DNA from 2 places in the Virgibacillus sp. 6R genome. Region 2 is predicted to be linked to the other one. Evidence: a T-box and tRNA genes for the amino acid it is inferred to sense, from the RefSeq annotation. Region 2 holds a T-box; the other holds one or more tRNA genes.
The links. A T-box is a leader RNA that pairs with one kind of tRNA and senses whether it is charged. The one in region 2 lies ahead of ileS (isoleucine--tRNA ligase), so its partner is inferred to be a tRNA-Ile.
Positions count from the first base shown of each region.

Region 1: it encodes a tRNA-Ile, which carries the amino acid that the T-box ahead of ileS (isoleucine--tRNA ligase) is inferred to sense. The anticodon was not compared.

Region 1 is NZ_CP017762.1:1,607,231-1,612,672, forward strand. It holds rRNA gene BKP57_RS07305 (23S ribosomal RNA) at 1-958, opposite strand, end outside; rRNA gene BKP57_RS07310 (16S ribosomal RNA) at 1,376-2,940, opposite strand; tRNA gene BKP57_RS07315 (tRNA-Ile) at 3,299-3,372, opposite strand; tRNA gene BKP57_RS07320 (tRNA-Gly) at 3,385-3,458, opposite strand; tRNA gene BKP57_RS07325 (tRNA-Pro) at 3,475-3,551, opposite strand; tRNA gene BKP57_RS07330 (tRNA-Arg) at 3,557-3,633, opposite strand; tRNA gene BKP57_RS07335 (tRNA-Leu) at 3,660-3,743, opposite strand; tRNA gene BKP57_RS07340 (tRNA-Leu) at 3,900-3,981, opposite strand; tRNA gene BKP57_RS07345 (tRNA-Lys) at 3,998-4,073, opposite strand; tRNA gene BKP57_RS07350 (tRNA-Gln) at 4,198-4,272, opposite strand; tRNA gene BKP57_RS07355 (tRNA-Asp) at 4,277-4,353, opposite strand; tRNA gene BKP57_RS07360 (tRNA-Glu) at 4,376-4,447, opposite strand; tRNA gene BKP57_RS07365 (tRNA-Ser) at 4,454-4,544, opposite strand; tRNA gene BKP57_RS07370 (tRNA-Asn) at 4,550-4,624, opposite strand; gene BKP57_RS07375 (SprT family protein) at 4,849-5,298, opposite strand.
Region 2 is NZ_CP017762.1:3,003,135-3,008,576, reverse strand. It holds gene ileS (isoleucine--tRNA ligase) at 27-3,098, opposite strand; T-box leader at 3,241-3,494, opposite strand; gene BKP57_RS13835 (hypothetical protein) at 4,143-4,739, shown strand; gene helD (RNA polymerase recycling motor HelD) at 4,877-5,442, opposite strand, start outside.

The DNA of each region.
Region 1 (5,442 bases), 1.4 Mb from region 2:
AGTTTGACTGAATTCGGTAACCCGATGAGGGCCCCTAGTTCAATCAGTGCTCTACCTCCAGTACTCTTTCCTTGAGGCTAGCCCTAAAGCTATTTCGGAGAGAACCAGCTATCTCCGTGTTCGATTGGCATTTCACCCCTACCCACACCTCATCCCCGCATTTTTCAACATACGTGGGTTCGGGCCTCCAGTCAGTGTTACCTGACCTTCACCCTGGACATGGGTAGATCACACGGTTTCGGGTCTACGACCGCATACTATATCGCCCTATTCAGACTCGCTTTCGCTGCGGCTCCGTGTCTTCCACTTAACCTTGCATACGATCGTAACTCGCCGGTCCATTCTACAAAAGGTACGCCGTCACCCATTAACGGGCTTCGACTACTTGTAGGCACACGGTTTCAGGTTCTCTTTCACTCCCCTCCCGGGGTGCTTTTCACCTTTCCCTCACGGTACTGGTTCACTATCGGTCACTAGGGAGTATTTAGCCTTGGGAGATGGTCCTCCCGGATTCCGACGGAATTCCTCGTGTTCCGCCGTACTCAGGATACACTCCGGAGGAGATTCCTTTTCGATTACAGGGCTGTTACCTTCTTTGGCGGATCTTTCCAGATCGCTTCATCTAAAGAATCTCTTGATAACTCCTATGGAGTGTCCTACAACCCCAGAAGGCAAGCCTTCTGGTTTGGGCTGTTTCCGTTTCGCTCGCCGCTACTTGGGAAATCGCATTTGCTTTCTCTTCCTCCGGGTACTGAGATGTTTCAGTTCCCCGGGTATGCCTCTTCTATCCTATGAATTCAGATAAAAGTACTACTCCATTACGAGCAGTGGGTTCCCCCATTCGGAAATTCCCGGATCGACGTCTACTTACGACTCCCCGGGACATATCGGTGTTAGTCCCGTCCTTCTTCGGCTCCTAGTGCCAAGGCATCCACCGTGCGCCCTTATTCACTTAACTAACTTTCTATTTATGAATAAGCATATTACTTTTCAGCTTTTGGTTTTCTAGCTTCAGCTCATAGCAATAGCATGACTTCCTTCCTCTCCATACGATAAGTCAACATCGATTCACTTGCGTTCACCGTGTTCCTTTATCTCCTTCGAGTCAGTCCAGTCTGTACATCGCTACACATTCGCTTCCGCTTTTAGTTTGATGTCGTTGTTACTCTTATTTAGTTTTCAAGGTACAAAGTTTCTACAGGATGTCGTGACTTCTGTGTTCGTCACAGGACGTGACGGATTTTAACAGAAAATCCTTTTATCCTTGAGAGGTATAATTTACTCTCTCAAAACTGAACCAAACAACCAAGTATGTCTTCCGCATAGTCTAGCTTCAACGTTCAAACAACGCCAAAGCTTCCTATCTATTCCTTAGAAAGGAGGTGATCCAGCCGCACCTTCCGATACGGCTACCTTGTTACGACTTCACCCCAATCATTGGTCCCACCTTCGGCGGCTGGCTCCAAAAGGTTACCTCACCGACTTCGGGTGTTACCAACTCTCGTGGTGTGACGGGCGGTGTGTACAAGACCCGGGAACGTATTCACCGCGGCATGCTGATCCGCGATTACTAGCGATTCCGGCTTCATGCAGGCGAGTTGCAGCCTGCAATCCGAACTGAGAATGGTTTTATGGGATTTGCTTGGCCTCGCGGCTTCGCTGCCCTTTGTTCCATCCATTGTAGCACGTGTGTAGCCCAGGTCATAAGGGGCATGATGATTTGACGTCATCCCCACCTTCCTCCGGTTTGTCACCGGCAGTCACCTTAGAGTGCCCAACTAAATGCTGGCAACTAAGATCAAGGGTTGCGCTCGTTGCGGGACTTAACCCAACATCTCACGACACGAGCTGACGACAACCATGCACCACCTGTCACTCTGTCCCCGAAGGGAACTCCCTATCTCTAGGGGCGTCAGAGGATGTCAAGACCTGGTAAGGTTCTTCGCGTTGCTTCGAATTAAACCACATGCTCCACCGCTTGTGCGGGTCCCCGTCAATTCTTTTGAGTTTCAGCCTTGCGGCCGTACTCCCCAGGCGGAGTGCTTAATGCGTTAACTTCAGCACTAAGGGGCGGAAACCCCCTAACACCTAGCACTCATCGTTTACGGCGTGGACTACCAGGGTATCTAATCCTGTTCGCTACCCACGCTTTCGCACCTCAGCGTCAGTTACAGACCAGAGAGTCGCCTTCGCCACTGGTGTTCCTCCACATCTCTACGCATTTCACCGCTACACGTGGAATTCCACTCTCCTCTTCTGTACTCAAGTCCCCCAGTTTCCAATGGCCCTCCACGGTTAAGCCGTGGGCTTTCACATCAGACTTAAAGGACCGCCTGCGCGCGCTTTACGCCCAATAATTCCGGACAACGCTTGCCCCCTACGTATTACCGCGGCTGCTGGCACGTAGTTAGCCGGGGCTTTCTGGTTAGGTACCGTCAAGGTGCCAACCTATTCGAATGGCACTTGTTCTTCCCTAACAACAGAGTTTTACGATCCGAAAACCTTCATCACTCACGCGGCGTTGCTCCGTCAGACTTTCGTCCATTGCGGAAGATTCCCTACTGCTGCCTCCCGTAGGAGTCTGGGCCGTGTCTCAGTCCCAGTGTGGCCGATCACCCTCTCAGGTCGGCTACGCATCGTCGCCTTGGTGAGCTTTTATCTCACCAACTAGCTAATGCGCCGCGGGCCCATCTGTAAGTGACAGCATATGCCGCCTTTCAACATCTCGTCATGCGACGATATGTATCATCCGGTATTAGCCCCGGTTTCCCGGAGTTATCCCAGTCTTACAGGTAGGTTGCCCACGTGTTACTCACCCGTCCGCCGCTCGTTCCACAAGCGTCACCCCCGAAGGAGATCTGCTTGCTTCCCGCGCTCGACTTGCATGTATTAGGCACGCCGCCAGCGTTCGTCCTGAGCCAAGATCAAACTCTCCATAGAAAACTCACTTTTGGTGTTTACAAAAGCGAAGTTGCACTTGTGCAAATAAGTAACGTGTTACTCATTTGCCATAAAAGTTTGTGATGATGAACACCGTTCTTCATCATTCTTAGCTTCTTCCGAGATTGCTCTCGGTCGATTTTTTAAAAGAAAAACAGAGATTGCTTTTCTTGACATACTGGTTGTTTTGTTCAGTTTTCAAAGAGCAAATTTGTTAATTGCTTTTAATGAAGCAACTTTTATATCATACCATCCTCAAAAGAGAATGTCAACAACTTTTTCGAAGAAATTTATTATAAACTATTTCATCAAAACAAACTGCTTACGTTGTTGCAACTTCATTTGCTGTTTCAGCAAATGGGCCTGAGTGGACTTGAACCACCGACCTCACGCTTATCAGGCGTGCGCTCTAACCAACTGAGCTACAGGCCCATAAATCATATATGGAGCGGGTGAAGGGAATCGAACCCTCGTCATCAGCTTGGAAGGCTGAGGTTTTACCATTAAACTACACCCGCTTATAAAACTATCCGATGGTCGGGAAGACAGGATTTGAACCTGCGACCCCATGGTCCCAAACCATGTGCTCTACCAAGCTGAGCTACTTCCCGTATAATGGCGCGCCCGAGAGGAGTCGAACCCCTAACCTTTTGATCCGTAGTCAAACGCTCTATCCAATTGAGCTACGGGCGCTAATGAACAATATAGCTGATTTGAAATGCGGTCGAGAGGACTTGAACCTCCACGGGTTATTCACCCACTAGGCCCTCAACCTAGCGCGTCTGCCATTCCGCCACGACCGCGACTTAAAAAAGTAAAAAATAAAAGGCTGTGTTTGTGTTTCACAGCTTTATCTAAAAGTCTTGATATTATTAATGAGAATAATCATTGGAATCTCGCTAAAAATTTATCATTCGTGACTTCTTTTAAATAAAGCTATTGTTATCTATCTGTAATTATGCGGGTGGAGGGAGTTGAACCCCCACGTCCGAAGACACTAGATCCTAAGTCTAGCGCGTCTGCCAATTCCGCCACACCCGCAATGCAGTATTGTTAATGGTGAGCCATGGAGGATTCGAACCTCCGACCCTCTGATTAAAAGTCAGATGCTCTACCGACTGAGCTAATGGCTCCTATTTATCATTCAAACATTTTAAGTTCTTATAATAGCTTGTATAACCTGATCCTTGGTGAAAGATGCAAGTAACTTCCATTTCTATCATTACTCGCGACTTGTACGTTTTAAGAATCAAAAAATGGCTGGGCTACTAGGATTCGAACCTAGGATACACGGGATCAAAACCCGATGCCTTACCGCTTGGCTATAGCCCAACAATGGCGGTCCGGACGGGACTCGAACCCGCGACCTCCTGCGTGACAGGCAGGCATTCTAACCAACTGAACTACCGGACCCGACCTATTCATTTTTTTAAAATGACCCGTACGGGATTCGAACCCGTGTTACCGCCGTGAAAGGGCGGTGTCTTAACCGCTTGACCAACGGGCCACGAAATGGCGGAGAAGGAGGGATTTGAACCCTCGCGCCGCTTACGCGACCTACACCCTTAGCAGGGGCGCCTCTTCAGCCACTTGAGTACTTCTCCAAGTATGGCTCCACAGGTAGGATTCGAACCTACGACCGATCGGTTAACAGCCGATTGCTCTACCACTGAGCTACTGTGGAATTTTTTTAATCAAGAATAGCAACGAGAAATATAGTACAATAATTTTCGATAAATGTCAATAGGTTAAAACCATTTTATTGTAGGAAATTTTTCTTGTTGCAACTAATATGTAATTGACAGCTTATTTAATTTACCATGAATGACAAAAATCGTCAATAGATTATTCTACTTTCTCTTATTTATTTTGTATTTCACGTATATAAGTCTTTGCCCCCTGTCGTCTCTATAATAAGAATAGCTTTCCTTTACACTTACCACATCTGTACTTTTTTATATCCACCTTCCTCTGTCGTTTAAACGTTTGATTACATGACTCGCAAATATATGTATACTTATGTCTTTGCTGAGAAGGTAACGGAGTGCAATATCTAGGAGAATTAGTTGCACGCATTAATTCTTTAAATGATTTATCTTGATGCTTATACCCTTTTCCTTCAATATGAAGATGGTAATGACAAAGTTCATGTTTAATAATTCCTATAAACTCTGCTTCTCCTGCTTCTTCCAAATATCTTGGATTTAATTCAATAATCTTTTTAACAGGAATATATCTCCCACCTGTTGTCCTTAGTCGATCATTAAATATTACCTTATGCATGAACGGCTTGTTAAAGTAAGTTAAGGATATATCATTTACCCAATGATGGAGTTCTTTATCACTTATTAGCGGCATTTGAAAAACCCCCTCCTTTTTTCACAACATTATCATACACATATTTTTGCACGTAATCAACATCCGCAAATTATTTATAATGATTTTAATTAAATATTGATTTTTGTTTAATTTGTATTATAATATAAGTATCATTTAATTTTA
Region 2 (5,442 bases):
CCTTGGCTATTTACCAGCAAACAGATTTATTCAATTCCGATACGTATTTTCTCTTCGTTCAGTTGAACGGTTTTCATGACTGGTTTTTCACCAAATGTGATGCCGTTTAGTAACAAATTGGTTTCCAACAATTCCTGATATAACGTAATTACAGTCTTCACCTTGTCACTCCCATCAAACGTAATGGACACACGTTGGTCAACAGGTAAATGTAACTCTTTTCGATAAAGCTGCACAGCACGTATGAGCTCCCGAGCTATGCCTTCTTGCTTCAGTTCTTCCGTTAACACTGTATCTAACAGTACCGTATAGGACTCGTTTCCAGCTATTTCCAACCCTTTCTTTGTCACTTGCTTCACTATGAGATCTTCTTCATCGAGCTGTACCGTTTCTCCTGACGGTAAAGTTAATCTGCGATCCCCTTTTACCATGCCAGCAATAGCTTGATCCGACAACTGTTGTAGTTGTTTTTGCACAAGTCCTGTCCGCTTTCCTAATTTTGGGCCAGCTGTAGAAAAGTTCAATTTGACTTCATAACGCACTTCATCTTCTATATCATCGCATAGATAGACGTGTTTGACATTGATTTCATCTTTGATAATGGCAGCATATTTTCTTAAATACAGAACAGCTTCCTTATTTCCTATAACAGTTAATGATGATAGTGGTTGCTTGGTCTTGATTTTGGATAAGTTGCGGGCATGCCGTGCAAGTTCTACAACTTGAAGAACCCCTTCCATCTCCTGCTCAAGCTGTTCATCTATAACCGTTTCATTAGAGTTAGGAAAATCAGCTAAATGAACACTGTTCCCAGTAAGCTTTACATGAATATCCTCTGTAATGAATGGAATAAATGGCGCAAGTAGCTTACTAGTTGTTAGTAATACTTCTCTTAGTGTATGGTAAGCAGCCAATTTTTCATCTTCCATTCCTTCACTCCAAAACCGGTCACGAGAACGGCGGATATACCAGTTACTTACTTGATCTACAAGCTCGGCTAAGACTTTAGCAGCCGAAGTAAAATCATAGTCATCTAAATAGCAATTGACCTGATTCACTACCGTCTGTTGCCGAGACAAAATCCATTTATCCAACAATGTTTGCTTTCCTTTACCATGCTGTTGTGAATTAAATTGATCAATCTTAGCATACATGGCATAAAAAGCGTACACATTTTGCCATCTGTCAACCAGTTTTGATTTTGCTTGGGCAACTAGTTTTGCAGAGAAATGCTTATTATTCCATGGTGCACTATCGGCCAATAAAGCCCATCGGAGCGCGTCTGCGCTATACGTTTCCACTAGCTGCATTGGATCAATAACATTCCCTTTGCTTTTGGACATTTTTTTACCGTCTTCATCTAAAATATGTCCTAAAGATAGAACTCTTTTATAAGAAGGTTTTCCCACAAACAAGGAAGCAACCGTTAATAGACTGTAAAACCAGCCTCTTGTTTGATCTACACCTTCAGCAATTACATCAGCTGGAAATTGCTTTTCAAACAGCTCCTTATTCTCAAAGGGATAGTGATATTGTGCAAACGGCATGGAGCCACTATCAAACCAGACATCAATAACCTCTTTTGTTCGATGCATATCACCTTGGCAGTTCGGACAGTTGAGAACAATTTTATCTACATAAGGTTTGTGCAGCTCAAGCTGTTTAGGAAAATCACCTTTGGCATATGCTTTTAGCTGTTTAATGCTATTTGGAACTACTTGATGACCACAGTCTTTACAAATCCATACATTTAACGGAGTGCCCCAATAACGATTTCTGCCTAAATTCCAATCGACCATATTTTCAAGAAACTTTCCGAAGCGACCATGCTTCATATGTTCTGGATGCCATTCAATCATTTCATTATTTTTTAAGATCGTATCTTTGATAGCTGTGGTTCGAATAAACCAGCCTTCCATTGCATAATAAAGCAGTGGAGAATCACAACGCCAGCAATGCGGATAGCTATGCTCATATTTTTCCTTCGCAAACAGTAGGTCTTTTTCAACCAACATTTTAATAATTGCAACATCACTCTGCTTTGCTAATTGTCCTCTAAGAGAAGGCATGTCTTCCGTATATCTTCCAGCCTGATCAACAACATGAATAAAATCGAGTTCATTCTGCTTCACCGCATGATAGTCATCCTCCCCATAAGCTGGGGCTACATGTACTATCCCTGTACCACTATCATCGGTGACAAATGATGCAGCGATAACTTGATATCCTCGCTTTACGTTAGACATGGGAAAAGGAGGTTGATAGGAAAGACCAACAAACTCCTTTCCTTTGTGTTGGCTTAGCACTTTATAATCCTCTTTAAAGATCGCCTTTAAACGGTTCGCTGCTACGATATAAACACTTTGATTCCACTTGACTTTGACATAGTCCATTTCAGGGTGTACTGCAAGCGCAATATTTCCCGGCAAAGTCCAAGGAGTTGTTGTCCAGCCTAAAAAGAATTCATTTTCTGTTCCTGCGACATGAAATTTTACAGTAACTGATAGATCTTTTACATTTTTATACCCTTGTGCAACTTCATGGGAGCTTAATGATGTTTGGCAGCTAGGGCAATAAGGAGTTACACGATGTCCTCGATACAATAGACCTTTCTCATGAATAGTGGATAAAATATACCAGACACTTTCTATATAATTATTTTCAAGCGTTACATAAGGATCATCCATATCCACCCAATAGCCGATTGCTTCTGTAAATCTTCGCCACTGTTTTTCATAATCAAATACGCTATCTTTACAAGCCTCGATAAATTTTTCTACGCCATACTTTTCTATCTCCTGTTTTCCGGATATTCCGAGTTTTTTCTCCACACCTAATTCTACAGGTAAGCCATGTGTATCCCAACCCGCTTTTCTTAAAACTTGAAAGCCTTGCATTGTCTTGTACCTTGCTACAAAGTCTTTAATCACTCTGCCAAGCACATGCCCTGCATGCGGTAACCCATTTGCAGTAGGAGGCCCTTCATAAAAAACAAACGTGTCCTTCCCTTCTCTTTGGTCAATAGATTTCGGAAATATATCCTGTTTTTTCCACCACTCTTTTACTCGTTTTTCCCGTTCATGCACGGTTTCTTTCAAATTATTATCTTCCACCACTGCTCACTCCTTAAAATATTTTTAAAGCTAAGACAGCAAAAAAGCAATCGACTGGCAAAAGCTAAGGCAATGCCTATCCTTCCTTTTCATTTTTTACATACAAAAAAGCTCGCCCCTATGCATCTCTAGGGACGAGCTTATAACCCGCGTTACCACCCTGGTTCCAGAGTTTATAAACATCATATTCTCCAGCACTCATCAACGTACAATCATACGCGCCTCTGTGATAACGGTGAGGATTCCGGAAAAGCCTACTTATAGCCTCAACTTTTCTTCTCGGAGAGGATATTCAGCATATATGGAACATTGGCTTGCAGCAGAATGCCAACTCTCTGTAGAACCATCACTATGCTTACTTGTTCTCGTCAATGAATGTAGCCGTTTGTTTACTTACTGTAACCCTATAACAAACCACATCTGTTGTCAAGAATCGTTGTTCATAGAACAGCTTGTGACATAGAAACTAAACAGCAGAAGTTAAAGGAAACAAAAAAATACTTCATAAAGTGAATCTTCAATCCGTAGGGGTTTTCATGCATCCCCAACTGATTGTTAGTACTGTAATGGTATAACCTAAAGGCTTCTTATGAAATGGATTTAGGTGCTGTTATCTCCCATTTAGACTTATTGTTAGTACAGATTATCCAACTTCAAGTAGAAGTCTTACAGCACCTTATATGCTGGATAAATGAATTTTTGACGTAAGTTTTAAAGTTTCCGTAGCGTACCACAATCATAGATACAGATTAGGGTCCTTTACTAACGTAGTATGTTCTACAGGTTTAATTGCTTTAAAAATTTTTAAATAGCAAGTGAAAATGCTTGATTTTTTGGAAAATATATTATAAGTTTCTTATAAGCAACTTTATTTGTTATAGTGAAAGTTTATTCCTTATATTAAATATTTTAGTTTAAGGAATAAACGAAAGCTGGTAGTACAGGTAATTCATGTTGCTCTTCCGGGGTGGTAGCCGGAAGAGCCCCCTTTAACAAAACGCGAAAGAGGATATAATAGGAGGTTAAGAATTGTTTAGACTGATGCGGCAATCGTTGCAATGGAGTAGTAAAATTAGCGTGCTCACATTTGGAATGGCATTTGTATTTGCATTGATATCTACATTATTCCAAGAAGGATCGGGTTTATTATTAAGCTTATTTATCGTATTAGTGTTTATAATGATAGGGATTATTGGAGATACAGTTGGTCTTGCTGCTGCTACCTCAAAAGAGAAGCATTTTCATGCCATGGCCGCTAAAAAAGTAAAGGGAGCTAAAGAAGCAGCTTTCATCGCCAAAAAAGCACCTGTGTTTTCCAGTTTATTCAATGATGTAGTTGGTGATATCGCAGGGATTGTTAGTGGTGCAGCCTCTACAGCTGTCGTATTCCAACTAGCAAAACTAATTCAAACTTCAGAAGGATCCATCGTCTTTATATTTGTTTCTGTTCTATTAACAAGTGTTATCGCTGCATTTACAGTAGGAGGAAAGGCAATTTGTAAAACCATCGCTATTTATCATTCGACGACAATCATTTTGTTTACAGGTAAAGTCATTTATTTTACAAAAGCGATGGTACATATCTTTTCATTCCATAACTTACGTGTTTCAAGAAATAGGCGATAAGTAATAGAAGGAATTTTCCACTATTTTAAAACGGAGCTAATAAAAAACTTGACTACTCATTCATACGGATAAGTAGCCAAGTTAACAGCGCCCCATCTTTTTTACGTATTTTCGTTTGCATCTGTTATAAACATGCTCTAAATCTCGGTCATTTGATACGTGTTTTTAGGCGTTTCCTTTATAAAGGCGGTTGGCTCACCTGTAACCATTATCGATAATTCATGCATTGCTCGCGTACAAGCTGTATAAAATAAGATTTGATCTTCCTTTGTATAATGCTTGTTTGTTGCATCTGGAATAACTACCGCATCAAATTCAATGCCTTTTGCTAAATACACCGGAATGATTAAAATCCCTTTTGTAAACGTGTATGTCTCTTCATCAACTAATATACAATCTATCTTTCCTTTTAATGTCTTATATAATTGTTTACTTTCCTGTATCGATTTCGTAACGAGCGCTATCGTTTCATATCCTTTTTGAAACAGTTCTTGTACCTCATTAATTAGCACTTCTACAAGCTGATTTTCTTCTTTTACATCAACAAGCTTTGGTTTGTTTCCTTCTCGTTCAAACGGCTCAATAACATCTTTACCAGGGGCGAAATGCCTTGTAAATTGGACAAGCTGTTTCGTAGGACGATAGCTTTTCGTTAATGTAATTCGCTCCACATCATTTTTTTCATCTAAAAGTAATGGATTTT